4 regions of the Ideonella sp. FW305-24 genome follow, and region 3 is predicted to be linked to each of the others. Evidence: predicted binding sites of a transcription regulator. Region 3 holds the regulator's gene; each other region holds the start of a gene.
What was found. The regulator LexA, encoded in region 3, represses DNA repair genes until DNA is damaged. The targets are predictions, from matches to a motif close to ACTGTATNNNNATACAGT.

Region 1: the regulator LexA is predicted to act here: its motif matches at 2,336-2,353, upstream of AC3WR5_RS25445 (PA0069 family radical SAM protein).
Region 2: the regulator LexA is predicted to act here: its motif matches at 5,423-5,440, upstream of imuA (translesion DNA synthesis-associated protein ImuA).
Region 4: the regulator LexA is predicted to act here: its motif matches at 2,178-2,195, upstream of AC3WR5_RS14115 (putative DNA modification/repair radical SAM protein).

The regions. Positions count from the first base shown of each region.
Region 1 covers NZ_JBYTAI010000012.1:80,225-87,944, reverse strand. Annotated here, with positions in the region: gene rpsR (30S ribosomal protein S18) at 1-196, shown strand, start outside; gene rplI (50S ribosomal protein L9) at 209-661, shown strand; gene dnaB (replicative DNA helicase) at 855-2,279, shown strand; gene AC3WR5_RS25445 (PA0069 family radical SAM protein) at 2,450-3,562, shown strand; gene AC3WR5_RS25440 (hypothetical protein) at 3,796-5,121, shown strand; gene AC3WR5_RS25435 (hypothetical protein) at 5,570-6,856, shown strand; gene dnaJ (molecular chaperone DnaJ) at 6,942-7,720, opposite strand, start outside.
Region 2 covers NZ_JBYTAI010000003.1:634,007-641,726, forward strand. Annotated here, with positions in the region: gene AC3WR5_RS11860 (error-prone DNA polymerase) at 1-3,006, opposite strand, end outside; gene AC3WR5_RS11865 (Y-family DNA polymerase) at 3,010-4,476, opposite strand; gene imuA (translesion DNA synthesis-associated protein ImuA) at 4,412-5,353, opposite strand; gene AC3WR5_RS11875 (esterase/lipase family protein) at 5,729-6,676, shown strand; gene AC3WR5_RS11880 (lipase secretion chaperone) at 6,679-7,653, shown strand.
Region 3 covers NZ_JBYTAI010000003.1:457,583-465,302, reverse strand. Annotated here, with positions in the region: gene AC3WR5_RS11065 (serine/threonine protein kinase) at 1-644, shown strand, start outside; gene AC3WR5_RS11060 (protein kinase domain-containing protein) at 673-3,030, shown strand; gene AC3WR5_RS11055 (MFS transporter) at 3,057-4,388, shown strand; gene AC3WR5_RS11050 (helix-hairpin-helix domain-containing protein) at 4,495-4,833, opposite strand; gene lexA (transcriptional repressor LexA) at 4,887-5,558, opposite strand; gene AC3WR5_RS11040 (asparaginase) at 5,629-6,588, shown strand; gene AC3WR5_RS11035 (esterase-like activity of phytase family protein) at 6,687-7,720, opposite strand, start outside.
Region 4 covers NZ_JBYTAI010000004.1:479,893-487,612, forward strand. Annotated here, with positions in the region: gene AC3WR5_RS14110 (UdgX family uracil-DNA binding protein) at 1-852, opposite strand, end outside; gene AC3WR5_RS14115 (putative DNA modification/repair radical SAM protein) at 876-2,156, opposite strand; gene AC3WR5_RS14120 (hypothetical protein) at 2,370-3,491, shown strand; gene AC3WR5_RS14125 (hypothetical protein) at 3,717-4,826, shown strand; gene AC3WR5_RS14130 (AgmX/PglI C-terminal domain-containing protein) at 4,849-5,976, opposite strand; gene AC3WR5_RS14135 (ExbD/TolR family protein) at 5,973-6,485, opposite strand; gene AC3WR5_RS14140 (ExbD/TolR family protein) at 6,493-7,038, opposite strand; gene AC3WR5_RS14145 (MotA/TolQ/ExbB proton channel family protein) at 7,035-7,720, opposite strand, start outside.

The DNA of each region.
Region 1 (7,720 bases), on a different contig from region 3:
CTTCACTGTCACTGGCGTCGAATCGATCGACTACAAGGACGTGGACCTGCTGCGCGACTTCATCGGTGAAAACGGCAAGATCACGCCGGCTCGCCTGACGGGCACGCGCGCGTTCTTCCAGCGTCAGCTGACCACCGCCATCAAGCGCTCGCGCTTCCTGGCGATGCTGCCGTACAGCGACATGCACCGCGTCTAAGGAGTCCACACCATGCAAATCATCCTGCTGGACAAAGTGGCCAACCTCGGCAACCTGGGCGACATCGTCAAGGTCAAGGACGGTTATGCCCGCAACTTCCTGATCCCGACCAAGCGCGCCCGCCGTGCCACGGACGCCGCGATCAAGGAATTCGAAGCCCGCCGCGCGGAACTGGAAAAGGTCGCTGCCGAGAAGCTGTCGACCGCCCAGGCACTGGGCGAGAAGCTGAACGGCGTCACCGTCATCGTCAGCCAGAAGGCTGGCGTTGATGGCCGACTGTTCGGCTCCGTCACCAACGGCGACATCGCCGAAGCCCTGGTCAAGCAAGGCTTCCAGATCGTCAAGGCCCAGGTGCGCATGCCCAACGGCCCGCTGAAGGCGGTTGGCGATTTCTCGGTCAACGTGGCTGCCCACACCGACGTGGTCGTGGAAGTCAACGTCAAGGTCGTCGGCGCCACCGACTGATCCTGGCCCACAGGTCGCAGCTTGGCTGCGACACTGGTGTACGCCCAGAAGGGGCCGGTTTTCGAACCGGCCCTTTTTCTTTTCCGGACGGGCGCTTTCGCAAGGGACGGCCGGTGCTTGTGCACCCGCTTCCCCCAGCTTTTCCACAGGCTTGCGCACACCGTGCCAGGCGCCTGCCTCTTATGATTTGCTGATGTCGACGATCTTCGAAGAACTGGGCGGACGCTCCGCCAAGAGCCGTGACGACGAGGTCGCCAAACTTCGCGTGCCGCCGCACTCCATCGAGGCCGAGCAGTCGGTGCTGGGCGGTCTGCTGCTGGACAACGGTGCCTGGGACCGGGCGGCGGACGTGCTCAGCGAGGGCGATTTCTACCGCTACGAGCACCGCATGATTTTTGGCGCCATCGGCGGCCTGATCAGCACCTCAAAGCCTGCAGACGTCATCACCGTCTTCGAGCGGCTGCAAAACCTCGGCAAGGCCGACGAATGCGGCGGTCTCGGCTACCTGAACGCACTGGCGCAAAGCGTGCCCAGTGCGGCCAACCTGCGGCGCTACGCCGAGATCGTGCGCGAGCGCGCGGTGCTGCGCAAGCTGATCGCCGCCAGCGACGAGATCGCCACCCAGGCCTTCAACCCGCAGGGCAAGCAGGTCTCGCAAATCCTCGACGAGGCCGAAGGCAAGATCTTCAAGATCGGCGAGGAAGGCCAGCGCAGCAAGGGCGGTTTCCAGAGCATGGACCAGCTGGTCATGCAACTGATCGACCGGGTCACCGAGCTCGCTGAAAACGGCGCCGAAGACGTGACCGGCGTGCGCACCGGCTTCTACGACATGGACCGCATGACCGCGGGCCTGCAGGGCGGCGACCTGATCATCCTGGCCGCGCGTCCGTCCATGGGCAAGACCGCATTCGCACTGAACATCGCCGAGTACGTGGCCGTCAGCGAAGGTTTGCCGGTGGTCATCTTCTCGATGGAAATGGGCGCCGCACAGCTGGCCTTGCGTCTGGTCGGTTCGCTGGGCCGCATCGACCAGCAGCACCTGCGCACCGGCGCGTTGAAGGATGACGAGTGGGGCCGGCTCACCGAGGCCGTGGACAAGCTCTCAAAGGCTTCGGTGTTCATCGACGAGACCCCTGCGCTGAACCCGGCCGAACTGCGCGCCCGTGCGAGGCGCCAGGCCCGCCAATGCGGCAAGCTGGGCCTGATCGTCATCGACTACCTGCAGCTGATGAGCGGCAGCGGCAGCGGCAACGGCGAAAACCGCGCCACCGAAATCTCCGAGATCTCGCGCGGCTTGAAGGCGCTGGCCAAGGAGCTGAACTGCCCGGTGATCGCGTTGTCGCAGCTGAACCGCTCGGTCGAAACCCGCACCGACAAGCGGCCGATGATGTCCGATCTGCGCGAATCCGGCGCCATCGAGCAGGACGCGGACGTGATCATGTTCATCTACCGCGACGACTATTACAACAAGGAATCCAAGATTCCTGGCACCGCCGAAATCATCATCGGCAAGCAGCGTAACGGCCCGGTGGGCTCGGTGCACCTCGCCTTCCTGAAGCAATCGACCAAGTTCGACAATCTGGCGCCCGACGCCGCCTACGGCGGCAGCGAATACTGAACCTCCGTGCCACCGGCTGCGCGGTGGATTCAATGGCTGGTGGTGAGGGATGAAATACTGTATAAAAATACAGTATGTCATTCCGTTTTTCACTCCCGCCGGCTGACGAGTCCCTGGACGATGCGGCCTCGCTGACGCGTTCGCCATTGCGGCGTTCCACACCCGCACCCATGGCTGCGCCGGTGCCCACGGCGCCCATCACGCTGCAACCGCGCAAGGGCAGGGGCACGACCTGGGCGATTGCGCACCGCTTCAGCCGCGACGAGCGTGAGCCGGTCGACGACGGCTGGGGTGCGCTGGATCAGGCTGTGCAAGCCGAAGAACTGGCGCCGGGCACGCAAGTCATCTTCGAGCATGTCAAATCCATCCTGACCGGCAACGAGTCGCCAGACATTCCGTTCGACCTGTCGATCAATCCGTACCGGGGCTGCGAGCACGGCTGCATCTACTGTTTTGCGCGGCCCACGCACAGCTATCTCAACCTCTCGCCTGGGCTGGATTTCGAGACGCGCATCATTGCCAAGGTGAACGCTGCCGAGCGCCTGCGGGAAACCTTGAGCCGGCCGGGTTACACGCCAGCGCAGCTGAACATCGGCTCCGCGACCGATGCCTACCAGCCGGTCGAGCGCAAGCTGGGCATCACCCGCGCGATCATCGAGGTGCTCTGCGAAGCTTCGCATCCGTTCTCTGTCATCACCAAGTCAGCAGGCATCGAACGCGACCTGGACCTGATCGCGCCCATGGCCGGTGCAGGCCTGGCGGCGGCCTATGTGTCCCTGACCACGTTGGAGCCGGCACTCGCGCGCATCCTGGAGCCGCGCGCCGCTTCACCGCAGCGGCGCCTGAAAACCATCCAGAGCTTGAGCGAGGCGGGTGTACCGGTGGGGGTCAGCGTATCGCCGGTGATCCCGTTCCTGAATGAACCGGAGCTTGAGCGCATCCTGGAGGCGGCCGCACAGGCCGGTGCCGTCTCGGCTTTCAGCATTCCGCTGCGCTTGCCCTGGGAAGTGAATCCGCTGTTCCAGGACTGGCTGCAGACCCACTTCCCGGACAGGGCCGCGCGGGTCATGGCCAGGGTGCGCGAGATGCGGGGCGGCCGCGACAACGACGCTCGCTTTGGCACCCGGCTTCGCGGCGAAGGCGCCTGGGCGGAACTGCTGCGCCAGCGGTTCACGCTCGCGGTGCGCAAGCTGGGGCTGAACAACACCCGGACAGTGTTGGATTTCGGTCAATTCAGACCGCCTGCCAGAGCTGGCGCACTGCACCAATTGAGCTTGTTTTAACCCCATGTTGCACCGCGCCAGTGCGGGTTGACGTGTGACGTCATGAGAGTTAGGGAGCAAGCGCCAAAAATGCTGGTGTCATGACGCTGCGCTGCGTAGAGTGGTAACCGTACGTCATCGGTGTAGTCGTAGGTGACGGTTAGCAAGCTTCAGATGACAAATGTCACGGTGGCTTGTTTCGGCAACGGTGACCCGCATGCCGCCTGTTTGACCGGCGGCCAGGAGATTCAGATATGAAGAAGCAGGACATTTCGCAAGCAGACGTCATGCCGATCGGCGTGCAACATTGCGCGGCGATTTTGAGCCGTGCCGCGCTTGCCCTTTGTCTGGCTGGCGGCGTGGCCAGTGCTGTCCACGCCGCAGGCACCGCCACGGCAACGCCCGCACCCGAAGTGCAGGTGACCTCTCGCTACATCATCGACTATGAGTTCGATTGGGGTCGCGACGGCACCTACTGCTCGACCTGCAACAGTGGAGCCGGCAATTCACGGTTGGCCTACACAGACCTGACCAACAATCTTTGGGTAGGTCAGGTCGATTTCCAGACGGGCAAGTTCAAGCCGCTGGACGGTCGTGGCCAATTGGTCGACACCCACACTGCCTTGCCGACCGACTTCGGCAATGGCCCGGAATGGATGTTCTCAGCGCTGGGCTCCCAGCTTGTCTACACCAGGTACCAGCCGGACGTGGATCCGCCGACGGCAGACAGCACAGGGTTGGGCATTGCCAGCCAAAACGCCGACGGCACCTGGGCCGCTGGATTCTTGCCAAACGGCATGCAGCGGCAGTCGCCGATTGGCACGCTGGACCTCAGCGACACCCTGCCGCGCATCCAGTACCAGGACTACAACAAGGTCAAGACTTACTGGCGGCAGTCAGCCAGTTCAACAGAGGCCCAGGTGCCGACCAAAGGCTTCAATGGTGGGTCACGCCGTTGGGTTCCCGGCACACACAGCATCATCCTGACGGGCCTGGGTACCCGAAAGACTTCGGGTCAGGGTTACCGGCAGGTCTACTTGTACGACACCGATACCGACACCTTGACCCAGATCACGGACGATGCTTCGAACCAGGTGGGTGCCATGATGTGGCAGGCGCCTGAGTTCAACAACGAGTACGTTTTCTTCACGGTGAAAGACGGCACGCAACTGGTCGTCTATCGCAAGTTGCCGAATGCCGCCGGTGTGGCCGCCTGGACGCCGGTGGCCACCTTGGCTGCACCGTCCAATTCGCCCTACATCTGGTCGCCGGAATATTTTGTGTACAACGGGAAGTCGTACATCTTCTTCCAGATGAACACCACCAGCGACTCCACCAACCTCACCCAACCGAGTACCTTGGGGATGATGGGCATCCTGCCGGGAAATTCGGCATTGACCTTGCTGACGCCCCCGGACGCTCCGGCGCGCGTGCGCATGGACCCGGAGTACTTCATCACCGCCGGGGGGCCGTTCATCTATTACAACCGCTACAAGCTGCAGACCGACACGATGCCATCAGTTCCTGAGGGTGTGTGGCGTGTCGATACCCAGCTGGGTGGCGAATCATCCACCAAATGAGCCAGGTAAATGTTCCTGCATGACTTGCCGATAGTGTCGGCAAATTGACAAAAAAGGCGGCCTGCGGGTCGCTTTTTTAATTTCCGATCCAGCGGTGCATCACCAAGCGAATTGGCGAGACATATTGGCATCTTCCCCAAAGCTGAGGAAGTACCCCACAATGGTGGATTGCCATCAAAAAAAATCCGTGTAAATTCGATATCTGAACGTCGACTCAGCAGTATCGGTGGGCGCCCGCGGTTGTAACTCGATTCGAGGCTGCAACTTCAACTTGTGACATGCGAGCAGTGGCCAAACTGCTCCTGCCAGCGGCATGGCCGCAGAGGTCAACATGATGGCTCAGAACCCCTTATGCATCCCTGTAGAGAGCGTAGTTTGCAACTCTGCGGTTGAGTATTCAAAGCAAACTGTCCGCCATTTGACAAAGCGGGCCAGATGGCGTGTTGCCATGATGTCTGTTTTGTTGTTGGCCGGCCAAGTCGCCTCGGCCAAGAAGGAAGGGCCAGCCCCGGAAGTCCAGGTGACGCCCAACTACATCGTCGACTTCGAATTCGACTGGGGACGAGACGGCGTGGACTGCCCGACCTGCAACCACGGCTCCGGCAATTCGAGACTGGCCTTCACCGATCACAACTATCGGCTGTGGGTGGCGCCCCTGGACATCAAGACCGGCAAGTTTCTGCCGGACAACGGCAAGGGCACGCAGGTCGACAGCCATACTGCTTACGCCACGGACTTCGGCAACGGCCCGGAATGGATGTTTTCCTCGATCGCGGGTTCGCAGCTGGTCTATACGCGCTACCAGCCAGACGTCCCGCAGAGCCCGGATTCGGCCGTGCTTGCCATCGCCACTCAAAACGCTGACGGAACCTGGCTGCCAGCATCGCTGCCGGGCGGAGAGAAGCGCCAATCACCAATTGGCACTCAGGATCTGGACGATTTGGCGCCGCGCATCCACTACCAGGACGTGGCCAAGCGCCGCACCTTTTGGCGCGACTCCGAGGTGTCTACCAATGATGAGACCAAGTTGCCCACCACTGGCTTCAGCGGCGGTTCGCGCCGTTGGGTTCCGGGGACGCACAAGATCATCCTGACCGCCACCGGCCTCGAAGGCACCAAGGGCTACGGCCGGCAGCAGGTCTTCCTGTTCGACACCGATACCGCGGTACTCAAGCAAATCACCGACGAAGATGCAGACCATGCAGGTGCCATGATGTGGCGCGCGCCCGAATACGACAACCAGTATGTATTTTTCAGTGTGCGCAATGGCAAGCAACTGGTGGTGCATCGCAAGTTGAAGGATGAAACCGGAAAGAAGCACTGGACTTCCATCATTCAACTCGATCTGCCGCCTGAAACGCCGCATCTCTGGTCGCCGGAGTATTTCCTCTTCAATGGCAAGTCTTATATTTTTTACCAGATGAACAAGAGTGCCAACGCGTCGGACTTGTCCAAGCCGGGGGTGCTGGCCATGTCGATGATTTTGCCCAAAAAAGCGAAAATCATTCCACTGATTTCACCCGACGCAGAGCCCCGCGTGCGCATGGATCCTGAATACTTCATCACGGCCAAAGGGCCGTATCTGTACTACAACCGCTACAAGCTCCGGACTGATACCGAGGACTCTCAGCCTGAAGGCGTATGGCGTGTGGATACCCGGCTCGGAAAACCCAATCCTGCTTTGCAGGCAGCCAGTCGCCGAGTGATCCCGGAAGCGCCCGGCGAACTTGACTGATCGCGCGTTTGGAATCCACCCCGCAAAAAAGGCGACCCTGGGGTCGCCTTTTCAATTCCGCTGCCACCCGGGGGCAGCTTGCGAGTTACTTGAACAGGTCCTTGACCTTGTCTGTCCAGCTCTTGGCGTTCGGAGAGTGCTTCTCGCCGCCTTTTTTCAGCGACTCCTCCAACTCCTTCAGCAACTTGCGCTGATGCTCGGTGAGCTTGACTGGCGTTTCAACTGTTACGTGGCAATACAGGTCGCCGGGGTAGGCCGAGCGCACGCCCTTGATGCCCTTGCCTCGCAAGCGGAAGGTCTTGCCGTGCTGCGTGCCTTCGGGCAGCTCGATCTCCAGCTTGGCCGTCAGCGTGGGGACCTCGACCGAGCCGCCCAGCGCCGCGGTTGTCATCGAGACGGGCACGGTGCAGTGCAGGTCGTCGCCGTCGCGCTCGAAGATCTCGTGCTGCTTGATGCGAATCTCGATGTAGAGATCACCGGCCGGGCCGCCATTGGTGCCGGGCTCGCCGTTGCCAGCCGAGCGAATGCGCATGCCTTCGTTGATGCCGGCGGGGATCTTCACTTCCAGCGTCTTCTGGCGCTTGATCTTGCCGGCGCCGTTGCAGGTCGTGCAGGGCTCGGGAATGATCTTGCCAGTGCCGTGGCAGTGCGGGCAGGTCTGTTGCACGCTGAAGAAGCCCTGGCGCATGTGCACAGTGCCGCCGCCATTGCAGGTGGTGCAGGTCTTGGCCTTGGTGCCAGGCTTGGCGCCGCTGCCGCCACAGGTGTCGCAGCTGTCCCAGGTGGGAATGCGGATCTGGCTCTCCTTGCCCAGCGCAGCCTCTTCCAGCGTGATCTCCATCGCGTAGCTGAGGTCGTTGCCGC
Region 2 (7,720 bases), 180 kb from region 3:
GCGTTCCCGTTGGCGTTGCCAGCAGATGGCTTGCACGACGCCGGTTTCGTCTTCCAGGGAGACGAAGATGGTGCCGTGGGCGGTGGGCGGCTGCTGGCGGGTGGTGACGATGCCGGCGTAGCGCACTGCGTCGCCGTCGACCTTGTGGCTCAGCATTTCGGCGGTCAGCAGGCGGCGCTTGTTGAGCTGGGGGCGCAGCAGTTCCAGTGGGTGACGGCGCAGCGTGAGGCCGGTGCTGGCGTAGTCGAAGACGATGTCTTCGCCCTCGGGCGCGGCAGGCAATTCCAGCTTTTCTTCTTCGACGGGTGCGGGCTGCAGCAGGGCCGGTGGGCGGCGCAGCGCGGCAGCGTCCCAGACCTGCTGGCGGCGATGGCCGGCGAGCGAGGCGAGCGCGTCGGCACCAGCCAGCAGACGCAGTTCGCCCTGCTCGAGCGCGGCGCGGCGCGCGAGGTCGCCGGTGCTGGTGAACGGGCCGTCCTGCAGGCGGGATTGCTCGATGCGGAGCGCCACCTCTTCCGGCAGGCCCCCGACGCGGTGCAGCCCCATGCGCACCGCAGGCGCCTGGATGTCGCCCTCCAGCCGGGTTTCGAAGCCGCTGTGCTGCACGTCCACAGGCAAGACCTTCACGTCGTGTCGGCGCGCGTCCTGCACCAGTTGTGACGCGGAATAAAAACCCATGGGCTGGGAGTTCAGCAGGCCGGTCAGGAACTCCGCCGGGTAATGGCATTTGAGCCAGCTGCTGGCATAGACCAGCAGCGCAAACGACACCGCGTGGCTCTCCGGGAAGCCGTAGGAGCTGAAGCCCTTGATCTGCTCGAAGACGCCTTCGGCAAAGTCCAGCGGCAGGCCCTTGGCCAGCATGCCGCCGATCAGGCGGTCCCTGTATTTCCCGACGTCGCCATGACGCTTCCAGGCAGCCATCGCGCGGCGCAGGCCATCGGCCTCGCCGGGGCTGAAGCCGGCGCCGAGGATGGCGATCTGCATGCACTGCTCCTGGAAGATCGGGATGCCCAGCGTGCGGTGCAGCGCGTCTTTCAGCAGGTCGCCGCCCGGCGTCTCGAAGCTCAGCGAGGAGTCTTCGCGCCGCTGCTGGCGGCGCTTCAGATACGGGTGCACCGCGCCGCCCTGGATCGGCCCCGGCCGCACCAGCGCCACCTCCACCACCAGGTCGTAGAAGTTCTCCGGCCGCAGGCGCGGCAGCATGCTCATCTGCGCGCGGCTTTCGATCTGGAAGACGCCGACGGTGTCGGCCTTGCAGATCATCTCGTAGGTGGGCTGGTCGCCTTGCGGGATCTTGTAGATCTCCAGCGTTTCGCCGAGGCGCCGGCTCACCATGTCCAACGTGCGGCGGATGGCGCTGAGCATGCCCAGGGCCAGCACGTCGACCTTCATCAGGCCCAGCGCGTCGAGGTCGTCCTTGTCCCATTGGACGACGGTGCGGTCCTTCATGGCCGCGTTTTCGATCGGCACCAGGCGCGAGAGCGCGCCACTGGTCAGCACGAAGCCGCCGGTGTGCTGCGAGAGGTGGCGCGGGAAGCCCATGACCTGGGTGCTGAGCTGCAGCCACTGGCGCACCGCCAGATCGGTGGTGTCGATGCCGGCTTCCTGCAGGCGGGCGCGCTGGGTCTGGGCCTGGGCGCTGCCGTCGTCGCTTTGCCAGTCGTCCCAGTGGTGCAGGTTGCTGGTGAGCTTCTCGATGGTGGCCAGCGGAATGCCCACGGCCTTGCCCACGTCGCGCAGCGCGCTGCGCGGGCGGTAGCTGATCACCGTGGCGGTGAGTGCGGCGCGGTCGCGGCCGTACTTCTCGTAGAGGTGCTGCATGACCTCTTCGCGGCGCTGGTGCTCGAAGTCCACGTCGATGTCCGGCGGCTCGCCGCGCTCCCGGCTGATGAAGCGCTCGAACAGCATCTTCAGGTCGGCCGGGTTGGCTTCGGTGATGCCCAGGCAGAAGCAGACCATGCTGTTGGCGGCGCTGCCGCGGCCCTGGCAAAGGATGCCTTTGCTGCGGGCGAAGGCGACGATCTCGCCCACGGTCAGGAAGTAGTGCTCGTACTGGAGTTCGGCGATCAGCTTCAGCTCGTGTTCGATGAGCTTGCGGTGCTCGTTCTTCAGTCCTTCCGGGAACCGCCGGGCGACGCCTTCATAGGTGAGTTGCCGCAGGTACTGTGCCGCGGTGAGGGCCTTGGGAATGAACTCATCGGGATAGGTGTACTTCAATTCGGTGAGTTCGAATTCGCACTTGGCCGCCACCACCAGCGTCTGCGCCAAAAGGTCTGGCGGGCAGCTCAGGCCCAGCCGGGTGCGCGAGCGCAGGTGGCGCTCGGCATTGGGCTGCAGGTCCAGGCCGCACTCGGTCAGCGGCGTGTTCAGGCGGATGGCGGTGAGGACATCCTGCAGCGGCTTGCGCGAGCGCACGTGCATGTGCACGTCACCGGCGGCCACCAGCGGGATCTCGGTCTGCGCGGACCATTCGCGCATCTTCAGCAGCCAGCTTTCATCGTCTGCCAGGCGCAGCAGGTGCACCGCGAACCAGCAGTTGCCGGTGAAGTGGCGCAGCAGCCAGCGGCCGATGGCCAAGCCTTGCTCGGGCGTGCTGTCGCGCGCCGGCGCGGCCAGCACCACGCAGTCCGCCAGCTCGCCGCGTTTCAAGTCCTCCGGGACGGCGCGGTAGTGGCCCTTGGGGCTGCTGCGGCGCAGCCGGGTGATGTACTGGGTGAGGTTGCCGTAGCCGCGCAGGTTGCAGGCCAGCACCACCAGCGTGAAAGGCCAAGGGCCACCAAACTGGAACTGGCTGCCGATGATGAGGTGCCTGAATTCGAGCTCCTTGGCCTGCTCATGCGCCCGAACAACGCCAGCCACCGAGCATTCATCGGTGATGGCCAGCGCCGCATAGCCCAACTGGTGGGCGCGCGCCACCATCTCCTTGGGCTGGCTCGCGCCGCGCAGGAAGCTGAAGCTGGTCGCGCACTGCAGCTCGGCGTAGGCAGGGAGTTGCCGGGTGCTCATGGTTTAGAAGAAGCCATGGAGGAACCAGTTGAACTCGCCTTGCTGCCGCGTCTGGAACAGCCACAGCAGGCCGGCGCGGTCGCTCCAGGCAACCCAGTAGTCGCGCCTGGCCTGGCGGGTGTGGGCCGCGTCGCCCTGGCCGGTGCGGTCCCACCAGCCGGCATCCACGCGGTTGGGGCCCATCAGCAACAACAACGGGCCCTGGTAGGTGGGCTTGTTGTGATGCATGGCCAGCGGCAGCGGCGCGGCCAGCAGCCAGGCCGGTTGCGGCAGCGGCGAGATGCGGGCCCGGCCGCGCGGCAGGGGCGCCACTGCGCTGACCCATTGCTGCGTGCATTCAGGCCGGTGGTCCTCGCGCAGCAGCGGGCGGCTGACACGCGCCTCGCCCAGCCGCGCCGCCAGCCGTTCCAGTACGGGTGTGAGGGCCTCGGCCTGCTGCACGGCGTCCGGCAACAGCGAGCCGCTGGGCGGGGCGATGGGCGCCAGCGTCTGCACGCTGAGCGCGAGGTCGGACACCGGTGCGGCCAGCGTGAGGTGCTGCAGGTGCTCGGCCAGCAGGCGGGTGAGGTGGTTCGGGTCGCGCGTGGGCTGGGCGGTGCGCAGCTGCAGCTCGCCATGGGCCTCGACGTCGCGCGCGCGCATCGAGTCGTGCGACCAGTGCAGCGTGCAGGCGCTCACGCCCAGGTGGCGCGCGGCCAGCCAGCCGCAGAGCTGCAGCAGCAGGCGGCGCGCGCCACCCATCAGCGCAGGCGCCTGGTCCACCCGCTGCATCAACTCGATGCGGGCGCGGAAGCTGGCCGGCAGCGCCTGCCAGGCATGCACCTCGGGCTGCACGCCGTAGGCCTGGTCCAGCGCCTGCAGCATGGCCGCATCGAACCGGCGGGCCAGGCCGCTGCGCGGCAGGCGACGCACATCCCCCAGGCGCGGGCAGCCGATCTGCGCCAGCGTCAGCGCATGCGGGCGCAGCGCGCTGAGCGTGGCCACCGGCAGCGGGTCCAGCCGTTCGGCCAGCGGCTGCGCAGTGGTTTGCTGCACGCCGGCGCGAGCCAGCGCCAGCGCGGCCAGTCCGGTTCCGGCCCAGCCCACGGCCTGCGCGCCCATTTCGCGCGCACCCGCTCGAACGCGCAAGCGCAGCGCCCGCTGGCCACCAAACAGGCGCAGGCTGCCGGCCACTTCCATCAGCACCGCCTCGCCATCGGCCAGCGCCACGCGCGGCGTGAACTGCAGCGCCCACTGCGCCAAGCCCTGCAGCGCTTCAGCTTGGCGGCGCAGTTGTTCCTCCGCGGGAATGGGCGTGCCAACGGGCTCGCGCGAGCGCGGCGGCGCGGGCGCGAGCGGCGCGGCAGCGGAGGGGGCAGAAGCGGCAGCAGTCGCTGCCTCCGCCCTGCCCGCCTCGCCACCGGGCTCATCCGCCTCGAACGCCTGCGGCGGCGGCAACAGCAGCGCGGCCCAGAGCATGGACATGCGCATCGGCAGGCTCCTCGTCACACAACAGCGAAGCGGCGGACAGCACACCGGGCTCAGCCAGCACACCGGCCGCGGCCACGCCGGCCGGCACGCTGCCCGGGCGCTGCGGCCACAGCAGATGCGGCTGCCGCAACCGCGGCGTGAGCAGCCCGGCCATCGCGGCCGGCACGGCAGGCAGCGAGAGCCAGCCCTCGTGCTGCGGACCGCGGCGCTTGAGCACCCGCACCGCCAGCGACCAGTCCTCACCCGGCCGCACCAGCAGCCGCAGCGGGGCGGCCGAAGCCTGCTCGGCCGCGCGCTCATGGCGGCACAGGAAGGCCGGGCCTTCGTGGCCCAGCGCGGCCACCTGCAGGCGGCGCATCTGCTCCGGCCTGGCCTGCGGCAGCCAGGCCAGCAGCGCGCCGCAGGCATTGGCCTTGAGCAGCTGCTCGGCGCTCCACAGGCGCTCGGCGCTGGTCTCGGCCTGTATCCAGACCAGCTGCCGCTCGTCCAGCCCAGCCTGGCGCCAGCCGGCCAGGTGCGGGGCCAATGCAAGGCGGCCCTGCATCGGCGTGCCGACCAGCACCACCGGCTTGCCCGCAGCCGTGATGCGCTGCAGCGCAGGCGCCAGCAGCCGGCACTCCAGCACGCCTTCGAGGGGCTGCAGCAGCTCGGTCAAGCCATGGCCGGGCCAGCCGCCACCGGGCAGTTCACCGTCCAGCGCGGCATGGCCGCTGGGCCAATTGCTGGCCGGTGCGCGGGCCCATTCGCTGCCGCGCCAGAGGGTGTCCAGCGGGTTGGGCTTGTCGCTTGCGGCCGGCCGCGCGGCCGCCGAAGGGCCATCGTCTTCCGGCTCGGGCAAGGCCCGCAGGACAAATTCTTCGAGGGCGGCGGCTGGCATCAGGGAAAAACCGGAGGGGCTTGGGCGGGAAGGCTGGAAACACCCGCGAACGGCAGGCGGTGTCAAAACACTGTACACGCATCCAGTATCAAGAAGCGAATTCCCGACCTCGGCGGCGGTGATGGATCGCACGGCCAAGCGCCTGACCGGGTGGGTCAGTAAGCGGCTTGCCAGGCCCGCCAGCTGCGTCTCCGCCAGGGCAAAACCATGCCCCCGGAGCACGAGTTGCGACTGGGCACATCCCTCGGGAAGACACCTGGAAAAGAAATAGCACGGTCGTTCTGTAATGCGCTCCACCACGCCAAAAGGCACAGCGTCCAGCAATCTCAGACGTCGCTCCAGAGCGTGGAATCCCAAACCCGGTTGGAGACACGCATGAAGAAACTGTTCACCCCCGCCCTGGCCAAAGGCCTGATCGCCACCGCCTGCCTCTGCGCCACGGCGCTGCCTCACGCAGTGCAAGCCGCCGACACCTACACCCAGACCAAGTACCCCATCGTGCTGGTGCACGGCCTGTTCGGCTTCGACGCCATCGGCCCGATCGACTACTGGTATGGCATCGTCTCGCCGCTGCAGTCTGGCGGCGCCAAGGTCATCGTCTCGCAGGTCTCGGCGGCCAATTCGACCGAGGTGCGTGGCGAGCAACTGCTGTCCGAAATCAAGCGCTACCAGGCCAGCTACGGCTACCAGAAGTTCAACCTGATCGGCCACAGCCATGGCGGCCCGACGGTGCGCTACGTGGCCGCCGTCGCGCCCAGCCTGGTCGCCTCCATTACCAGCGTGGGCGGTCCGCACACCGGCAGCCCGGTGGCCGACGACATCAAGGCCGGCACCACCGCCACCGGCACCACGGCATGGGTGGCCGCGGTGTTCGACGCTTTTGCCGCCGTCATCAGCCTGCTCTCGGGCAACCCGGGCATGCCACAGGACTCGGAAGCGGCGATGAACTCACTGACCACCGCCGGCAGCGCCGCCTTCAACGCCAAGTACCCGGCCGGCCAGCCCACCAGCAGCTGTGGCTCAGGCCCTGAGCTGGTGAACGGCGTGCGCTACTACTCGGTGGGCGGCAACTGGGTGCTGACCAACCCGCTGGACATCAGCGACGCGCTGCTGGCGCTGACCTCCGTCAGCTTCAAGGGCAGCGCCAGCGACGGCCTGGTCGGCCAGTGTTCCTCGCACTGGGGCACGGTGCTGAAGGACAACTACAGCTGGAACCACCTGGACGAGATCAACCAGGCCTTCGGCCTGCGCGGCCTGTTCTCGCAAGACCCGGTGGCCTTCTACCGCGGCCAGGCCAACCGGCTGAAGACCGCAGGGCTGTGAGCATGGCTTCGACGCTGCGCAGGCCGCTGGTCGCGGGGCTGCTGGCCGCCGGGGCCGGCGCGGCGCTGGTGCTCGCGCTGCATGCCGGCCAGGACGGTGCGGGCGCCGTGTCGTCCGGCACGCGGCAGGACAGCGCGGTGCCGCTGCGCGTGGCGCCGAACTCGCCGGTGCCGCTGGCCGACGCCGCCAGCGGCGCACCGCGCAGCATCGAGGCCTTGCGGCAGGCCCTGTACGTGCACGGCCCGCTGCGCAACAGCCATCCCGACGGTGGCTGGGCAGTGGACGGCGGCGGCACGCTGAAGCCCGACATCGGCCTGCGCCGCCGCTTCGACCACCTGCTCAGCGCGATGGGCGATGCCTCGCTGCCCGAGCTGGGCCTGCTGCTGCAGGACCAGGCCGGCCGCGAGCTGCCGCCCGCCGCGGTGGCCGAGGTCATGCGCCTGTGGCAGCGCTACCTGGACCTGCAGCAGCGCAGCTTTGCCCACAACGCCGACCTGCGCGACGTGAGCACCTGGCAGCCCGCGCTGGACGAGCGCATGCGCGTGCGCCGCGAGCTGCTGGGCCCCGCCTGGGCCGATGCGTTCTACGCCGACGAAGAAGCCCAGCTGCGCAGCCACATCGCCTCGCGCACGGGCCAGCCCGGCAGCGTGGCGGACAACGACTCACCCGCGGATCTGCGCGTGCCCGACGTGGCCCGCCCGCCCAGGCCCGGCGAAGACCCGCAGCTGGTGTTCCAGCGCCGCCAGGCCGCACTGGGCCTGGAAGCGGCGCAACGCCTGCAGCAGCTGGACGAAGAGGAAACCCGCTGGGCCAGCCGCATTGCCCAGGCGCGGGCCCAGGTGCAAAGCCTGAGCCAGGCGCCGGAGCTTTCGGCACCACAGCGCAGCGAGGCGATTGCGCGTTATGTGGAAAGCAACTTCAGCGCGGACGAACGCCTGCGGGCGCAGGCGGTGCTGGGCCTGAATCCGGTACGCTGAACCGGGCCGCGAAGCCGGGCCCCCACTCCCGCAGGCCAGCGCCGGGCCGCTCCCAAGCGGCCTGCGC
Region 3 (7,720 bases):
ACGCTGCTGCAGGCCAGCTCGACACCTTGATGCGCCGTGCCCACCGCGCCGCCCGCCTGGCCGTGCGGCTGGTGCCGGCTGGCTACGACGGCGAGGTCGTCTACCTGATCTCGCTGCTGCAGAACCTCGGCCGGATGGTGGTGCAGTACCACTTCCCGGAGGAGGCCGAGCAGATCCGCAAGCTGATGCAGAACGACGACGCGCCGGCGACTGCACCGGACGCACACGGGATGAGCCCCGAGGCGGCCTCGTTTGCAGTGCTGGGGCTGGACCTGGATGAACTGGGCGTGGCGGTGGCCCAGCACTGGGGGCTGGACGACAGCGTGCTGGCGCTGGTGCGCCGCGTGCCGCCGAATGCCCCGGTGCGGACGGCGGACAGCGACACCGACAACCTGCGCACCACAGCCAGCTGCGCGGGTGAACTTGTCGATGCGCTGAACCAGCCCGCCACGCGGGTGCAGGCTGCGCTGCGCCAGGTCGTGCAGCGCTATGCGCGTGCGCTGAACCTCAGCGGGCGCGAAATGCAGGACGCCCTGCAACTGGAATTGCAGGGTGGCGACGCGACCGGCCTGCCGCATGGCAGCCCCCTGCCGGCCGTCGGAGAGAGTTCGTCTTCCGGGCTGCGCCGCCAAAACGTTTCTTGAAATTCACGCCCTTGCCGGCGTGCCATCCATGGCAGTACCCACTCCCGCCGCCACGCCGCAGCAACTGGGCCGCTTCACGCTGAAGGCCTTGCTGGGGCAGGGCTCGCAGGCCACCGTCTGGTTGGCCTGGGACCCATTGCTGCAGCGTGAGGTCGCCATCAAGCTGCTGCGCCCGGAAGTCACTGGCGACCAGCGCGACGCCTGGCTGGCCGAAGCGCGGCTGATGAGCGGCCTGTCGCACCCCAACATCGTGGCGGTGCACGAAGCCATGCAGGAAGGTGGCCGGGCCTGGATGGTGCTGGAGCGCGTCGAAGGGCTGACCCTGGCCGACCGCCTGGCGCGCCAGGGCGCGATGGCGCCGCGCGAAGCCGCCGAGATGATGCTGCAGGTGCTGGACGCGCTGGCCTGCGCGCACGGCCACGGCATCATCCACCGCGACCTGAAGCCCGCCAACGTGCTGCTGGCCCGCGATGGCCGCGCCCGTGTGATGGATTTCGGCATCGCGACACGGCTGTCGGCCGCGCCGGACGGCCGCATCGTTGGCTCGGTCGCGACCATTTCGCCCGAAGGCGCCAGCGGCCAGGCCGCCACGCCGGCGATGGACATCTTTGCCGCCGGCATGCTGCTCGGCCATGCGCTGCTGGGCCAGCCCATGCGCACCGGCATGGACGGCCTGACGCCGACTGCGATGCTGCAGCGGGCGGTGGCCGAGCCGGTCAGCTGGCCTGAACCGGCGCCGCAGCCGGTCGATGATCCCTTGCGTGCGCTGGTGCTGCGTGCGGTGGCGGCGCAGCCCGCCATGCGTTTCGAATCGGCCGCGGCCTTTCGCGAGGCGCTGGGCGGCTGGCTGAACCCCGAGGCACCGCAGCCTGCGGCCAGCCACGCGACGCTGGAGTTCCTGCTGCGCCGCATGCGACTGACCGGCGACTTCCCGGCGCTGTCGGATTCGGTGATGCGCATCCAGCGCGTGACCGCATCGGACAGCGAAAGCGTGCATGCGCTCTCGGCAGAGATCCTGAAGGACGTGGCGCTGACCCATAAGCTGCTGCGGCTGGTCAACACGGTGCACTTCAGCCACCTCGGCACTGGCGCCATCACCACCGTCTCGCGTGCCGCGGCGCTGGTCGGTTTCGCCGGCATCCGCAACATGGCGATGTCGGTGATGCTGCTGGAGCACATGCGCAACCGCAACCACGCCCAGCGCATGAAGGAGATGTTCCTCGAAGCGCTGATGACGGCGATGGTGACCGACCAGCTGACCCCTCCTTCGCCGGAGCGCGAAGAAGCCTTCCTGGCCGGCATGTTCAGCCACCTCGGCCGTTTGCTGGTGGCCTATTACTTCCCGGACGAAGCCGAGCGCGTGCGCCTGCGCCTGGTGCCTCCCAGCGACGGCAGCAAGCCACGCCCGGCCTGGCACAGCCCGGCCGAAGCCCGCGCTGCGCGCGAAGTGCTGGGGCTGGACTTCGATGCGCTGGGCCTGGGTGTGGCCCAGGCCTGGGGCCTGCCGGACAGCTTGTGCCATGCCTTGCGCGTGGCCGAGGGCGACATGCCGCAGCGTGCGCTCGCCGGCACGGAGCGCTTGCGCTGGGCTGTGCGCGCCGCAGGTGAAATGGTGCAAAGCCTGCTGGCGGCCGATGCAGGCGCGGACCAGATCACGATGCGGCGGCTGGCCAGTGGCTACGTGCGTGGCCTGGCCATGTCGCAGGACAGCCTGGTGCAGGCGGTGCAGACGGCGCAGCAGCAACTGGCCGACCTGGCCACGACCATGGGCATCGAACTGCCGGCCAAGGCCCGCGCCCGGCGCCTGCTCGGCCAGGCCTCGGCGTCCGAAGCGACGGCCACCTTGGTGCTGCCCGATCCTGCCAGCGAAGCCCATGCGCAGGACCTGCTGGCGGCCGGCATTGCCGAGGTCACCGAAACCCTGGCAGGCGACGCTGTTGTGCTCAACGAAGTGCTGCGCATGATCCTCGAGACCTTGCTGCGGGCAATGAACTTTCGCCGCGTGGTGCTGGCAACGCGCAGCCCCCGCCAGACCGTGATGACCGCGCGGCTGGCGCTGGGGGAAGGTGCGCAGGAACTGGCGCGCCAGCTCAGTGTGAACCTGCAGCCGACCGGCGCGATGGACTTGTTCGCCGCCGCTTGCCTGAAAGGCCTGGACACCCAGATCGCCGATGCCCGTGCGCCTGACCTGCAGGCCCGCCTGCCGGCCTGGTGCCGCGAGGCCGGTGCCAGGAGCTTTCTGCTGATGCCGCTGATGAGCAAAGGCGTGCCGCTGGGCATGATCTACGCGGACCGGGACCGCCCCATCGCGGTGGCGGACCGCGAGCTCAGCCTGCTGCGCACGCTGCGCAACCAGGCGGTGATGGCTTTCAAGACCGCGGGCTAACCCTAGGCCCAGTTAAACTTGAGCGGATGAGCATTTCCGACCCGAAGTCGGCTGGCAGCGCGCGATTGCGCGACCAGCGAGACTACCTGCGCTTGCTGGGCGCCCGTGTGACCGGCGGCGCCGCCAACCAGATGTTGATGGTGGCGCTGGGTTGGCAGATGTACGACCTGACCGGCAGCGCCTGGGAGCTCGGCATGGTCGGTCTCGCCCAGTTCCTGCCGGCACTGCTGTTGACCTTGCCGGCGGGGCACCTCGTTGACCGCCATGACAGGCGCCTGCTGGTGGCTGGCAGCATGAGCCTGCAATGCGTGGTGGCGGCGTGCCTGGCGCTGTCCAGTGTCGGCGGATGGGTCGGGGCCAACCTGATCCTGCTGCTCTCGATGCTGCTGGGCATGGCACGCGCGCTGCAGATGCCAGCCCAGCAAGCCTTGACGCCTACGCTGGTGCCGCCAGCGCTTTTGCCGCGCGCAGTGGCTGCCGCGAGTTCGGCCATGCAGGCCTCCATCATTGCCGGGCCGGCGCTGGGGGGCGCGTTGTATGCGCTCGGCCCCCGTGTCGCCAGCCTGTTCGGCCAGGGCGCAGCGGCGGATGCCGGTATCGCCGGCCAGGCCATGATTGGCGCGCACTGGGGCGCCGCGGTGGTCTACAGCCTGTCGCTGCTGCTGCTGCTCTCGGCGGTGTGGTGCGTGCTGGCGATCCGGCACCGGCCGGTCCAGAGCCTGCGCCCCGCGCCCGATCTGGCGCAGCTGACGGCAGGCATCCGTTTCATCTGGCAGCGGCCGGTGGTGCTGGGTGCCATTTCGCTGGATCTGTTCGCCGTGCTGCTGGGTGGCGCAACCGCCTTGCTGCCGATCTTCGCGCGCGACATCCTGCACACCGGCCCCGAGGGTCTGGGCCTGCTGCGGGCGGCGCCGGCGCTGGGCGCCGTCATCATCGGCGTATGGCTTTCGCGCATGCCCATCACCAGCCGGGCCGGGCATTGGCTGCTGGGCGCGGTGGCGGTCTTTGGTTTCGCGACCATTGCGTTTGCGCTGGCCACCTCGTTCTGGTTCGCCTTTGTGGTGTTGGCCATCAGCGGCGCGGCCGACATGTTCAGCGTGGTGATTCGCCAGTCACTGGTGCAGCTCGAGACGCCTGACGACATGCGCGGCCGGGTCGGCGCGGTGAATTCGGTGTTCATCGGCGCCAGCAACCAGCTCGGCGAGTTCGAATCGGGCGCCACCGCGGCCTTGCTCGGGCCGGTTGGCTCGGTGCTGCTGGGTGGCTTCGGCACGCTGCTCGTCGTGGCGCTGTGGTGGAAGCTGTTCCCGGCGCTGGCACAGCGGGATCGCCTGCAGCCCGAGACGGCACCGGTTTGACGCGGGGTGGGCTGTCAGGCCGCGGCCTGAGAGCGCCCCCAGACCTGCCGCTTCGCGTCAGGCCCCCCGAGGGGGATGAGAAAACTTGGGGCGGCCCTGCGTTTTCTCATGAGCCTTGTGGTTCCGCGTGCCGCGGCGCCGGGTGCAGCTCGCCGTGCACTTGCTTGCGCTGCGCGGTGTAGTCCCACCAGGGCCGGGGCGCGGCGCCCTGCATGAAATCGACAATCGCCATGAAGGTGTCCAGCACGCAAGGGTCCTGGTGCTTGCCGGTCAGTTTCTCCAGTTGGCGGTAAAGCTGCAGCGCGTCGTGCCGGGCCAGTTCGGCCGGATGCAGGATGCCCAGCGCGCGCAAGTCGCCGGCCATCGCCGGGCCCACGTTGGGCAGCTGCTCCAGCCGCTGGCAATCGGCTGCGGAGGCAGCTTTTGGGCTCTTGATCGCGCTCATGGGTTTTGACCTCGTCGGGAGCTCGCCTGCAGGAATACCTCCGGCCAGCGGGGTCAGAACATCATGTTCTGACGCAGCAGGCCCACCGCAATGCCTTCAATCTCGAAGGACTCGCCTGGCCTGACCTGGATGGGTTCGAAGTCCGGGTTCTCGGGCAGCAGCTCAATCAGGCCGGCGCTGCGCTGGAAGCGCTTGACGGTGACTTCATCGTCCAGCCTGGCCACGACAATCTGGCCGTTGCGCGCTTCGCTGGTCTTCTGCACCGCGAGCAGGTCGCCATCGACGATGCCGGCATCCCGCATGCTCATGCCCTTGACCTTCAGCAGGTAGTCGGGACGGCTGGGAAACAGGCTGGCTTCGAGCAGGTAGGTCTGCGAGATGTGCTCTTGCGCCAGGATGGGGTGGCCCGCCGCCACACGGCCAACCAGTGGCAGCGTGAGCTGCGCCAGGCTGGGCAAAGGCAGCGAAAACTGCTTGCCACGCGCCTCGTTGAGCGCGCGTAAAGTGCCGCTCTGCAGGCGAATGCCACGGGACGTGCCGCCCACCAGTTCGATCACGCCTTTGCGGGCCAGCGCCTGCAGATGTTCTTCGGCCGCATTGGGCGACTTGAAGCCCAGCTCGGTGGCGATTTCGGCCCGCGTGGGTGGGGCGCCAGTGCGTTCGATGGTGGTTTGCACCAGGTCGAGAATCTGCTGCTGCCGGGCGGTGAGCTTGGGACTGTCCATGAGCTTGCAGCCAGCGCGGGCGGGCTGAGGTTGTATCCAGTATCTGTATTTTTATCCAGACTTCCACAAAATGCAAAACGAATCAGTGGCCGTGTCCCATGTGGTGTTGCTGGGAACGGGCGGCACCATCGCCGGCCAGGCCGGCCGGGCCGATGACAACGTCGGCTACACCGCAGGGCAGATCGGCGTGGCGCAACTGCCGGCCGCGGTGCCGGCGCTGTCGCGCTTCTCGCTGCAGGCCGAGCAACTGGTGCAGCTCGACAGCAAGGACATGACGCACGCCGTGTGGCAGCAACTGGCGCTAGCCGTTGAACGACATCTCGCGCGGCCCGATGTGGCCGGCATCGTCATCACCCATGGCACCGACACGCTGGAGGAAACCGCCTGGTTCCTGCAGCGCACGCTGGCGCCGAGCAAGCCGGTGGTACTGACCGCCGCGATGCGGCCGGCGACCGCGCTGCTGGCCGACGGGCCGCAGAACCTGCTGGACGCCGTGACGGTGGCCGCCAGGCCTGGTGTGAGCGGCGTGCTCGCGGTGCTGGCCGGCCGGGTGCATGGGGCGCTGGATGTGCGCAAGTGGCACGGCTACCGCGTCGATGCGTTCAGCTCTGGTGATGCCGGTCCGCTCGCGCTGATCGAAGAAGGCGTGCTGAAGCCCTTGCGGCCCTGGCCGACGGACGAGGCCTTGCCGGCGCGCTGGCAGGCACCGGTGGCCGAGTGGCCGCGGGTGGAGATCCTCGCCAGTCATGCCGGCAGCGACGGTACCTTGGTCGAGGCGCTGCTCGGACTGGGCTGCCGCGGGCTGGTGGTGCAGGGCACGGGCAACGGCACGGTGCACCAGTCGCTGGAGCTTGCTTTGTGCAAGGCAGTCGCACAGGGCGTGGCGGTGCTGCGGGCCAGCCGCTGCCTGGGCGGCGGCGTGGTCGGTGCACCGGCCGACGCATTGCCAAGCGCCGCCGAGCTGACACCGGCCAAGGCGCGGGTGGAGTTGCTGCTGCGCCTGCTGGTGGGCGAGGGCGCAGGCGCTTGATGCGCCCATGAAAAAAGCCGATGCGGGTGGCCCCGCATCGGCGCTCAGCTGTCAGCTGTCAAACGGTACCGAGCGGCGCGTGATGCGCCGCCTCGGGCTCACTGAGCCGGCTTGAAGACCTGGTTCACGAATGGCGAGCCGCCCAGGTCGTTTTCGTCGAAGGCAAAAACGAAAATCTGGTTCGGGTTGTCCAGGCCGCCGACGTTGGCGAGGAAGTCGTTGTCGTTGGCGATGTAGAGGGTGTGCTTGGTCACGCCGTCGATCACCACGTCGTCGCCGAAGGCCATGCCTTCGAGCTTGGCGGGGATCTGCGTGTCGGCGAAGCCGGCGGCCATCAGCGTGGCGGCGATGTCCAGGAACAGCGTCTTGGTGACGGCAAACGGCTGCAGGTTGGCGGTGCCGCTCAGGTCGCTGATGTCGGTGGCACCGGCCAGGCTGAGCTTCCAGATCTGCTTGATCACCGCCTTGGAGCCGTCACCCAGGCCCTTGCCGTCGCGCTCCAGCACCAGGAATTCGTGGTTGTTCAGCGCCAGCAGTTCGCTGCTGTTGTAGTTCTTGTTGGTCGCGGCCAGGTGGTTGTCGTAGGCGTATTCGTGGGTCGCGCCGGTCTTCACGTCGATGGTGATGATGCGGTTCATGTTGCCGCCGTCACCGCCGTCCTGGATCAGCGGACTTTGCTCGAAGCCGACCAGGGTCTTGCCGTCCGGCGTGATGGCCAGGCCTTCCATGCCCTTGTTGGCCACACGGCCCGAAGTGTTGCCGCTGATTTCGGCGGCACCTTGTGACGACAGGTTGGCTGCCGTGAACTTTGCCGGCAGCGTGAACATGCCCACGCGCTTGCCGGTCGTGCGGTTGAAGGTGTAGACGTAAGGGCCGTACTCGTCGGTGATGTAGACGAGGTTGGTGCTCTTCGAGACGCGGATGCCTTCCGGGTCAAGGCGAGCGTTCAAGGTATTGGTCGAATTGCTGCCGGCAGCGAAGTTGTCCGAGCGGCCGGTGAAGTAGTGCTTCTGGCGGGTGTTCGCGGTGGGCACGGCCGGACCGTAGTTCAGCGCGTCGGTCGAGAACAGCGGCGTGGTCTTCTGCAGCGTGATGCTCAGGTCGAACGGCAGGCTGCCGCTGGTGGCGGGGC
Region 4 (7,720 bases), on a different contig from region 3:
CACGAGTGCCGAAGAGGCGGCCGGGCGACGGTGCGCGGGCACCGTGCCGCCTTGATCGACCATGCGGCCGCTGCGCGCCTCGGCCTGGGCCACCAGCGGCTGGATCAGCGCCGCCTCGGGCAGGTTGTGCCAGTACCGGCGCGGCATCTCCTTTTGCATCATCTTCAGCTTCAGCCGCGCGGGGTTGAAGATGTGTTCGTAGTACGTGAGCCAGAGCTGTTCGCCGGCGTCGGCCGCGGGGGCATCTTCCCGCTGCGCGCCGGGGCCGAACGCGAGGGCGTGGCCGTCCCAGCGCACGCAGCGCGAAGGCGTCAGGATGGCCCAACGCATCTGCGCGAAGCGGCGCGCAAAAAACGGCGCGGTGGCTTCTACGATGTGGTGCTCGGGCTCGAACCAGGCGACATGCCAGCGACTGTCGCCTTGGGCTGAAGGCGCGCGGTCGTCCAGTGGCCGGAAGCGCACGAAGGCCGTCATCTTGTGCTGCTCGCGTGTGACCGCGCGGGCCATCTGCTCGGCGCGCAGGCGGTCAGCGTCCAGCGGGTCGCTGCGCAGGCCGGGTTCGCGCTGCAGGCGCCACAGCAGCCGGTAGAGCAGCGCGAAGCGGGCGTTGTCGGCATGCAGGGCCACGCTCTCGCAGAGGGGGATGAAAAAGGCCGGCACCGCGAGCGGTGCGGCGTTTTTTCCAGCCGGGTTCACCGCGAATGGCTCACTCGGTTCAGCCAGGGCAAACAGGTCAGCTGAGGCCGCGGTCGCGACCTGCCAGCGCACGCTGTCCGGCGGCACGGCTTGCTGGCACAGGCGCCTTGCCGCGGCACGAAAACCTGCCAGGTCGGCCTCGTGCGCGAGCTGCATGGTGTGATGAAGCGGCATGGCGTTCAGACGACTGCTTCAGCGTCGAACAACGAAGCCTGTTGCGGTGCCGGCCGCAGCCGTGCCACGAGGTCCTGCGCCTCCAGCTGCGCGCCGGGATGATGGTCCGGCAGCACGACAAACGGCATCACGTTCTTCAACGGCACGCGCAGCCGGCGCAGGTCATCGGCACGGACCAGCCGGCTGCGCCTGGCGGCCAGCAGTTTTTCGACCGTCTTCACCCCCAGGCCGGGCACGCGCAGCAGCATCTCCCTGGGGGCGCGATTCAGGTCGACCGGGAAGCGCTCTCGGTGCGCCAGCGCCCAGGCCAGCTTGGGGTCCACATCCAGCGCCAGCATGCCCTGGCCTGCGGGCACGATCTCGTCGTGCGCAAAGCCGTAGAAGCGCATCAGCCAGTCGGCCTGGTAGAGCCGGTGTTCGCGTACCAGCGGCGGCGCCTGCGAGGGCAGGGCGAGCGATGCGTCGGGGATCGGGCTGAAGGCCGAGTAGTACACGCGGCGCAGCCGGTAGGCACCGTAGAGCGTGGCGCTGGTGACCAGGATGGCGCGGTCATCGGTCGCGTCCGCGCCGACGATCATCTGCGTGCTCTGGCCGGCCGGCGCGAAGACCGGCGGTTCCGCGCGTTTGGGCCTCAGTCCGGCCAGCGAGACGACGGCTGGCGGCGGCGCGGCGGCCTCCCTGGCGTCGTCGATGTGCACGCGCAGCCTGGCCATCGAGCGGCGAATGGCCTGGCCGTCCTTCTCCGGCGCCAGCTGGGCCAGGCTTTCGCTGGTGGGCAGCTCGATGTTGATGCTCAGCCGGTCGGCGTAGCGGCCGGCCAGCGCCAGCAGCCCGGGGCTGGCATCCGGAATGGTCTTCAGGTGGATGTAGCCGCGAAAGTCGTGCTCCTCGCGCAGCACCCTGGCCACTTCGACCACCTCGGCCATCGTGTGGTCCGCGCTGCGCACGATGCCGGAGCTGAGGAACAGGCCTTCGATGCAGTTGCGCCGGTAGAAGTCCAGCGTCAGCTGCACCACCTCGTCCACCGTGAAGCGGGCGCGTGGCACGTTGCTGGTCACGCGGTTGACGCAGTACAGGCAGTCGTAGAGGCAGTAGTTGGTCAGCAGCACCTTCAGCAGCGAGATGCAGCGGCCGTCCGGCGCATAGCTGTGGCAGATGCCGGCGCCTTCGGTCGAGCCGATGCCGCGGCCGCCGAGCGAGTCGCGCGGCTTGCTGCCGCTGGAGGCGCAGGAGGCGTCGTACTTGGCGGCGTCGGCCAGGATGGCGAGTTTGCGTTGCAGGTCCACGGAGCTGTTGGGTGTTTGGATGCTGGATGAATATACAGTTATTGACGGCGGCAGCCTTCCATTCCCCTCCGTGACGCAGGGGCCGGTCTGAACCATGCCTGCCCGGCGGATCACGGCAGACCAGCGGCAGCCAAGCGCGGCCGGATGGCGGATGCGCTGCCGGCGTGCTGCCAGACAATCGTCCGGCGAACGACCACCTTCCTGACCCGACCCATGGCTCAACTGCTTTACAGCGCCAAGACGGCCGATGGCCGCGACCGGCAAGGCTTTGTCGAAGCCGACAGTGCACGCGCGGCGCGTGATCAGCTGCGTGCCCAGGGGCTGCGGCAGGTCGTGCTGCACCAGGAGGTGGCGATCAGCCAGGACGAGGCCAGCCTGCAGGGCCTGAGCGCGGCCGACAAGGCAGAACTCGCAAAGCTGCACCTGCACTTCCGCGAGCGGCCCGGCCTGCTGCCCTTGCTGCAGATCGTGGTCCGCAAGAACCGCGTCTGGCTGGTGGTGGACGCCCTGCTGCTGGCGGGCGGCATCTTGGCCCGCAGCCCGGCGTTGATGCTGATCGCCGTGGCCTTGCTGGCGCTGCCGTTCGCCCCGGCCTTGTGGCGCTACCGCCATGCCGACCGTTACCAGCAGCTGCTGAAGGCCCATGCACTCGGCCGCTGGCCTGAGATGGTGGGCCTGGCGGGCCGGCTGCGCAGCGCCGTTGATTTGGCCGAGAACCTTGACTTCGACCTGGACGTGCGGATCGCGTCGGTGCGTGCCCGCCAGGGCGACCTGCCCGGCGCGCTGGAGGACCTGGCCGACTGGCAGCCTCGGCTGGTCATCCACCCCGGGCTGTATGAGACCCGGCTGGCAGCTGTGTACGCCGCCGGTGGCGACCGTGCGGGGTTTGTGCAGGCCATGGGCCAGGCGCAGGCCTTGTCCGGCGACGAGCCAGCCCGCGTGCTGGACCATGCGCTGGCCCAGGCCCGCTTTGGCGACCTGGCGCGTGCAGAGGCCTTGATGGCCGGCCTGGACCTCTCGCTGCTGCCGCCGATGGCAGAAGGTTTTGTCGCCTGGACCCAGGGGCTGATCGCGATGCGCCGCGGCAGGCCCGGTGCATTGGCACTGCTCAGCCGGGCCGTGGCGGCCTTCCTGCAGCGTGGCGACTCGCCTGCCGTGTGGACCGCGCTGGCCTTTTGCAGCTGCGACCAGGCCATGGCCCTGCACGCCGCCGGCCAGAAGGCCCAAGCCAAGGCAACGCTGAAAAACGTCATGCCGGTGCTGCGCGCCCATGCCGACGCGCCACTGCTGGCCGTGCTCCGGCGCGACTTCATGGCGGGCGAGTCCGGCAGGTAGCCTGCTCGCTGCGCCAAGTCCGCGCCCGAACGGCGCGGGTTTGTCGAAACCGTTGAATCCGATGTGAAGGGGTGGAAGGGCCGGGTGGCGGCCGCGCCGAAGGTGACAGTTTGTGTCAGGTACGCGATCTGCTGATGACGGGCAAACGGCGCTTGCCGCCCCTGTTTGGTCAGCTCTTTTGCGCCCACCTCACGATCCATGGCTTCTTCGATGTTTCGCCCCAAGATGTCCGACGCTCGCGCTCAACAAGGATTTGTCGAGGCGGTCAGTGATCGCCATGCCAGTGATTGGGTGGACATCGACGGGCCGGCAGAGATCGTCTTCGGCCAGGATCTTCCGGTGGACCCGGCACCTGTTGCGGCAAAAGCCGGTGCAGCGGGGCTGGACCCTGCAATAAAGGCCGACCTGGTGCGCCTGGGCTTGCGCTGGCGCGAGCGGCTTGGCCTGGTGCCGGTGCTGCAGGCTGCCGCCAGGCGCAGCTGGCCTGTGTGGGTGCCGGTGGCCGGGCTGGCGGCCTATGGGGTCTGGAGCGACCGCCCCTGGCTGACGGCGCTTGCACTTGGGCTTGCAACGCTGCCGTTTGCGCAGGCCGCCTGGCGCCACCGCCGCGCGGACCGCTACCAGCAATTGCTCAAGGCCGACGCGCTGGGCCGCTGGTCCGAGATGGTGGGCCTGGCCGGACAGTTGCGCGCCAGTGGCCGCTTCACCAGCCAGCTGGACTTTGACCTGGAAGTGCGCCTGGCCACCTTGCGTGCGCGCCAGGGCGACCTGGACGGCGCGCTGGAAGACCTGGCCCCGTGGCGCAGCCAGCAAACCGAGCGCGCGGGCTCGTACGAGGCGCGGGTGGCGGGGGTGCATGCCGCCGCTGGCAACCGCACGGGCTTCGTGCGCCTGATGGGCAAGGCCCAGGCGGCTTCGGGTGACGAGGCCTCGCGGGTGCTGGACCACGCGCTGGCACAGGCCCGCTTTGGCGAGCTGGCCGAGGCCGAGGCCTTGATGGCGCGCGTGGACGCCGCACCGGTGCTGCCGCCGCAGAGCGAAGGCAAGGTGCTGTGGACACAAGGGCTGATCGCGATGCGCCGTGGCAGCGCCGACGCCATCCACGTGCTGAACCAGGCCCTGGCCGAGTTCCTGCGCCAGAGCGAGCAGCCAGCCGTGTGGACTGCGCTGGCGCTGTGTGCCTGCGACCAGGCCATCGCGCTCAATGCCGCCGGGGACCGCAACAGCGCCCGCAGCATCCTCAAGCGGGTGGCGCCGGTGCTGCGTGCCCAGGCGGACCGGCCGTTGATGGCCCTGCTCAAGCGCGACAAACTGCTGAGCCGCCGCGAAGGCTGAAACCGCCAGCGGGCGGCTGCCTTCACGACGGCAGGAAGTCCAGCGGGTAGTTGACGCTCATCGGCTCCACGTCCTTGGCGCCGAAGTCGAACTGGCGGATGCGGGCCAGCAGCTTGGCTTCCAGCTCCGGCGCCTTCAGCTCGGTGGAGACGATGCGCAGGCCTTCGACCTGGCCGCTCGGCGCGATCTTCAGCTCCAGCACCACCTTGCCCTGCAGCGAAGGGTCTTCGCGCAGCGCCCGGTTGTAGATCGCGTAGATCGCCCCCTTGTTGCGCTCGAACACCAGGCGCACGTCTTCCAGCGACCGCGCCGCCTTGCCGCCGCCACCGCGCTGCACCGTGCCGCCCTGGCCGTTGCCGGACCCGGTGCCCACGCCGCTGCCGGTGCCACCCCCGCTGCCGCCCTTGCCGCCCACACCGGCGCCACCCCCGCCACCGCCGCCCGCCACACCCGCAACCAGCGTGGTCGAACGGCCGGCCAGGCCGCCGCCGCCACTGTCGCGGCTCAGGCTGCCGGTGTTGATGCCGCCGCTGCCCTGGCCGGCATTGGCGGTGATCATCGCCCGGGTCGGCAGGCCGGGCTCGGTGCCGGCGCCCACGCCGGGGCCGGTGCCACTGCCCACGCCCGCGCCAGGCTTGATGTTCTGGTTCAGCTGCACGGCAGTCGGCGCACCATGCATCTCGGCCAGCGTGTCCTTCATCGCCAGCAGGCCCACGCCGGTGGCCTTGCGGCGCGCCGCGTCAATGGCCTCGCCCGGCGGCTTGTCCGGCACCGGGTTGCGGGCCTCGGCAATGATGGGCTTGCCGCCATCATGCTGGCTGGCGACCTGCGGCTTCGGGGGGGCCTTCGGCGGCACCACTGGTTCCACGGGCTTCACCTCGGCCTTGGCGACCGGCGCTTCGACCTTGGGTTTGACCGCCGGCAAGACCAGCGGCACCGGCTTTTCCAGGATCAGCTTGGCCATGGGCGCCGGCAGCGGCGCAGGCGTGGGCTCGCGCAGGATCTCCGGCGGCGGCAGCACCTGGGCCAGCAGCAGCACCAGCGCGACGATGGCCAGCACCGTGGCCTGGGTGCGCCGGTAGCGGCTCAGGTCATCCGGCGCATGGTCCCAAGCCAGGACGCCTGAACGGAAAGACAGGACCGCGCTCATGACGCACTCCCCACTTTCTGCCGCACCGCAAACGACACGTTGGTGAAGTTCGCGCTGGCGCAGGTGGTCATCACCTTGCGCAGCAGTTGGTAGGGGATGGCCTTGTCGCCCAGGATGGTGATGGCCTGGGACTGGGCCAGCTTCACCGGGTCGTCTGTCTGCACCGGCTTGTGATTGGCCTGCTGTTCGACCAGCTCGGCATGCAGCGGGGCGATCAGGTCCTCGTTGGACGCCATCACCTCGGACACCGAGGCGACGACCTTGCTGCCGACGATGATCTCGCTGGCGCTGACCAGCACCATCAGCGTCTCTCGCGGCGAGGTCTCGGCCGCCGATTCGGGCAGCATCACAGCCTTGTGGCTCGGCAGGATGTCGATCTCGGTCGAGTTGGACAGCAGGAAGAAGATCAGGATGGTGAAGACGTCGATCAGCGAGACCAGGTTCATGTCCAACCCGGTCTGGTTGCGTGCCTTGCGGGCGGCGCGTTTTTGCAGCGGCGTGAGTTTCATGCGGTCCTCACTTGCCTTTTTGCGCGGTGGCTGGCGCAGGCGCTGCGGCGCCGGCTGACTTCACCGGCGCATCGCCAATGGCCAGTGCCGGGAACAGCTCGGTGCTGACCGTGCGGCCGGGGTGGGCCGGGTCTGGCGTGGGCGTGGCACGCATCGCGTCCATGGCCTGTACCAGCGTCTCGTAAGGCGTGTTGGCCTGGGCCAGCACGCTGGCGGCCTTTTCGTCCGGGAAGCGCTGCTTGATGACCAGCATCTCGGCGTTCAGCGCCTTGAAGTCGTAGGCACCGTCTGCCGTGTTCGGGATGTGCAGGATCAGGCCGCCCACGCGGTCGCCCACGTCCAGCGCGTCCGGGCGGATCACCACCTCGAGTTGCAGCTTGTCGACCTGCAACTGCATCACGCCGGCAGCCGGCGCGGGCAGCGACAGGTCCATCACCGCCAGCTTGGTGAAGACGGCGGTGGACAGCAGGAAGGGCACCAGCACCACGATCAGGTTGATGAACGCGGTGACTTCCAGGTGCGCCGTTTCCTTGCGGAGTCGGCGCACCCTCATGCCGGCCGACCTGCGCTGTCAGCGGTGGCGGGGCGGTTGGCGCTGCCTTCGGGCGCCAGGCGCTGCACGACATTCAGGAAGCTGATCTTGGCGGCTTCCAGGCCGTCGACGATTTCGGCGGTGCGGGCCTGCAGGAAGGCGTGGATCAGCAGGAAGGGAATGGCCACCATCAGCGCGACGGCGGTGTTGTTCATCGCGATGGAAATCGAGGCGGACAGCAGCTCGGCCTTCTCGGCCGGATTCACTTGCGCCACGGCGGTGAAGGCCTTGATCAGGCCCATGATGGTACCGAGCAGGCCGACCAGCGTGATGACGTTGGCGAAGGTGGCGATGTAGTGGGTGCGCTTTTCCAGGCGCGGCACGATTTCCATCATGCCTTCTTCCATCGCGGCGTCGATGTCGTCGCGCTTGCGCGAGCTTTGCATGCGGGCCAGGCCGTTGTGCACCAGCTTGCCGATGGCCGCGTCGCTCTTGGCGGCCAGGCTGTTGACTTCCTTCCACTGGCCGCCCTGCAGCAGCGGCTGCACCTTCTCCCACAGCTTGCGGTTCTCGCTGCGCGCGCGGCGCAGGAAGATGAAACGTTCGATCGCGATCGACACGCCCAGCGCCATGATCAGCAGGCTGGGGTAGATGAACAGGCCGCAGTCCTGGATGAACTTGATGGCGATACTGATGGCATTCA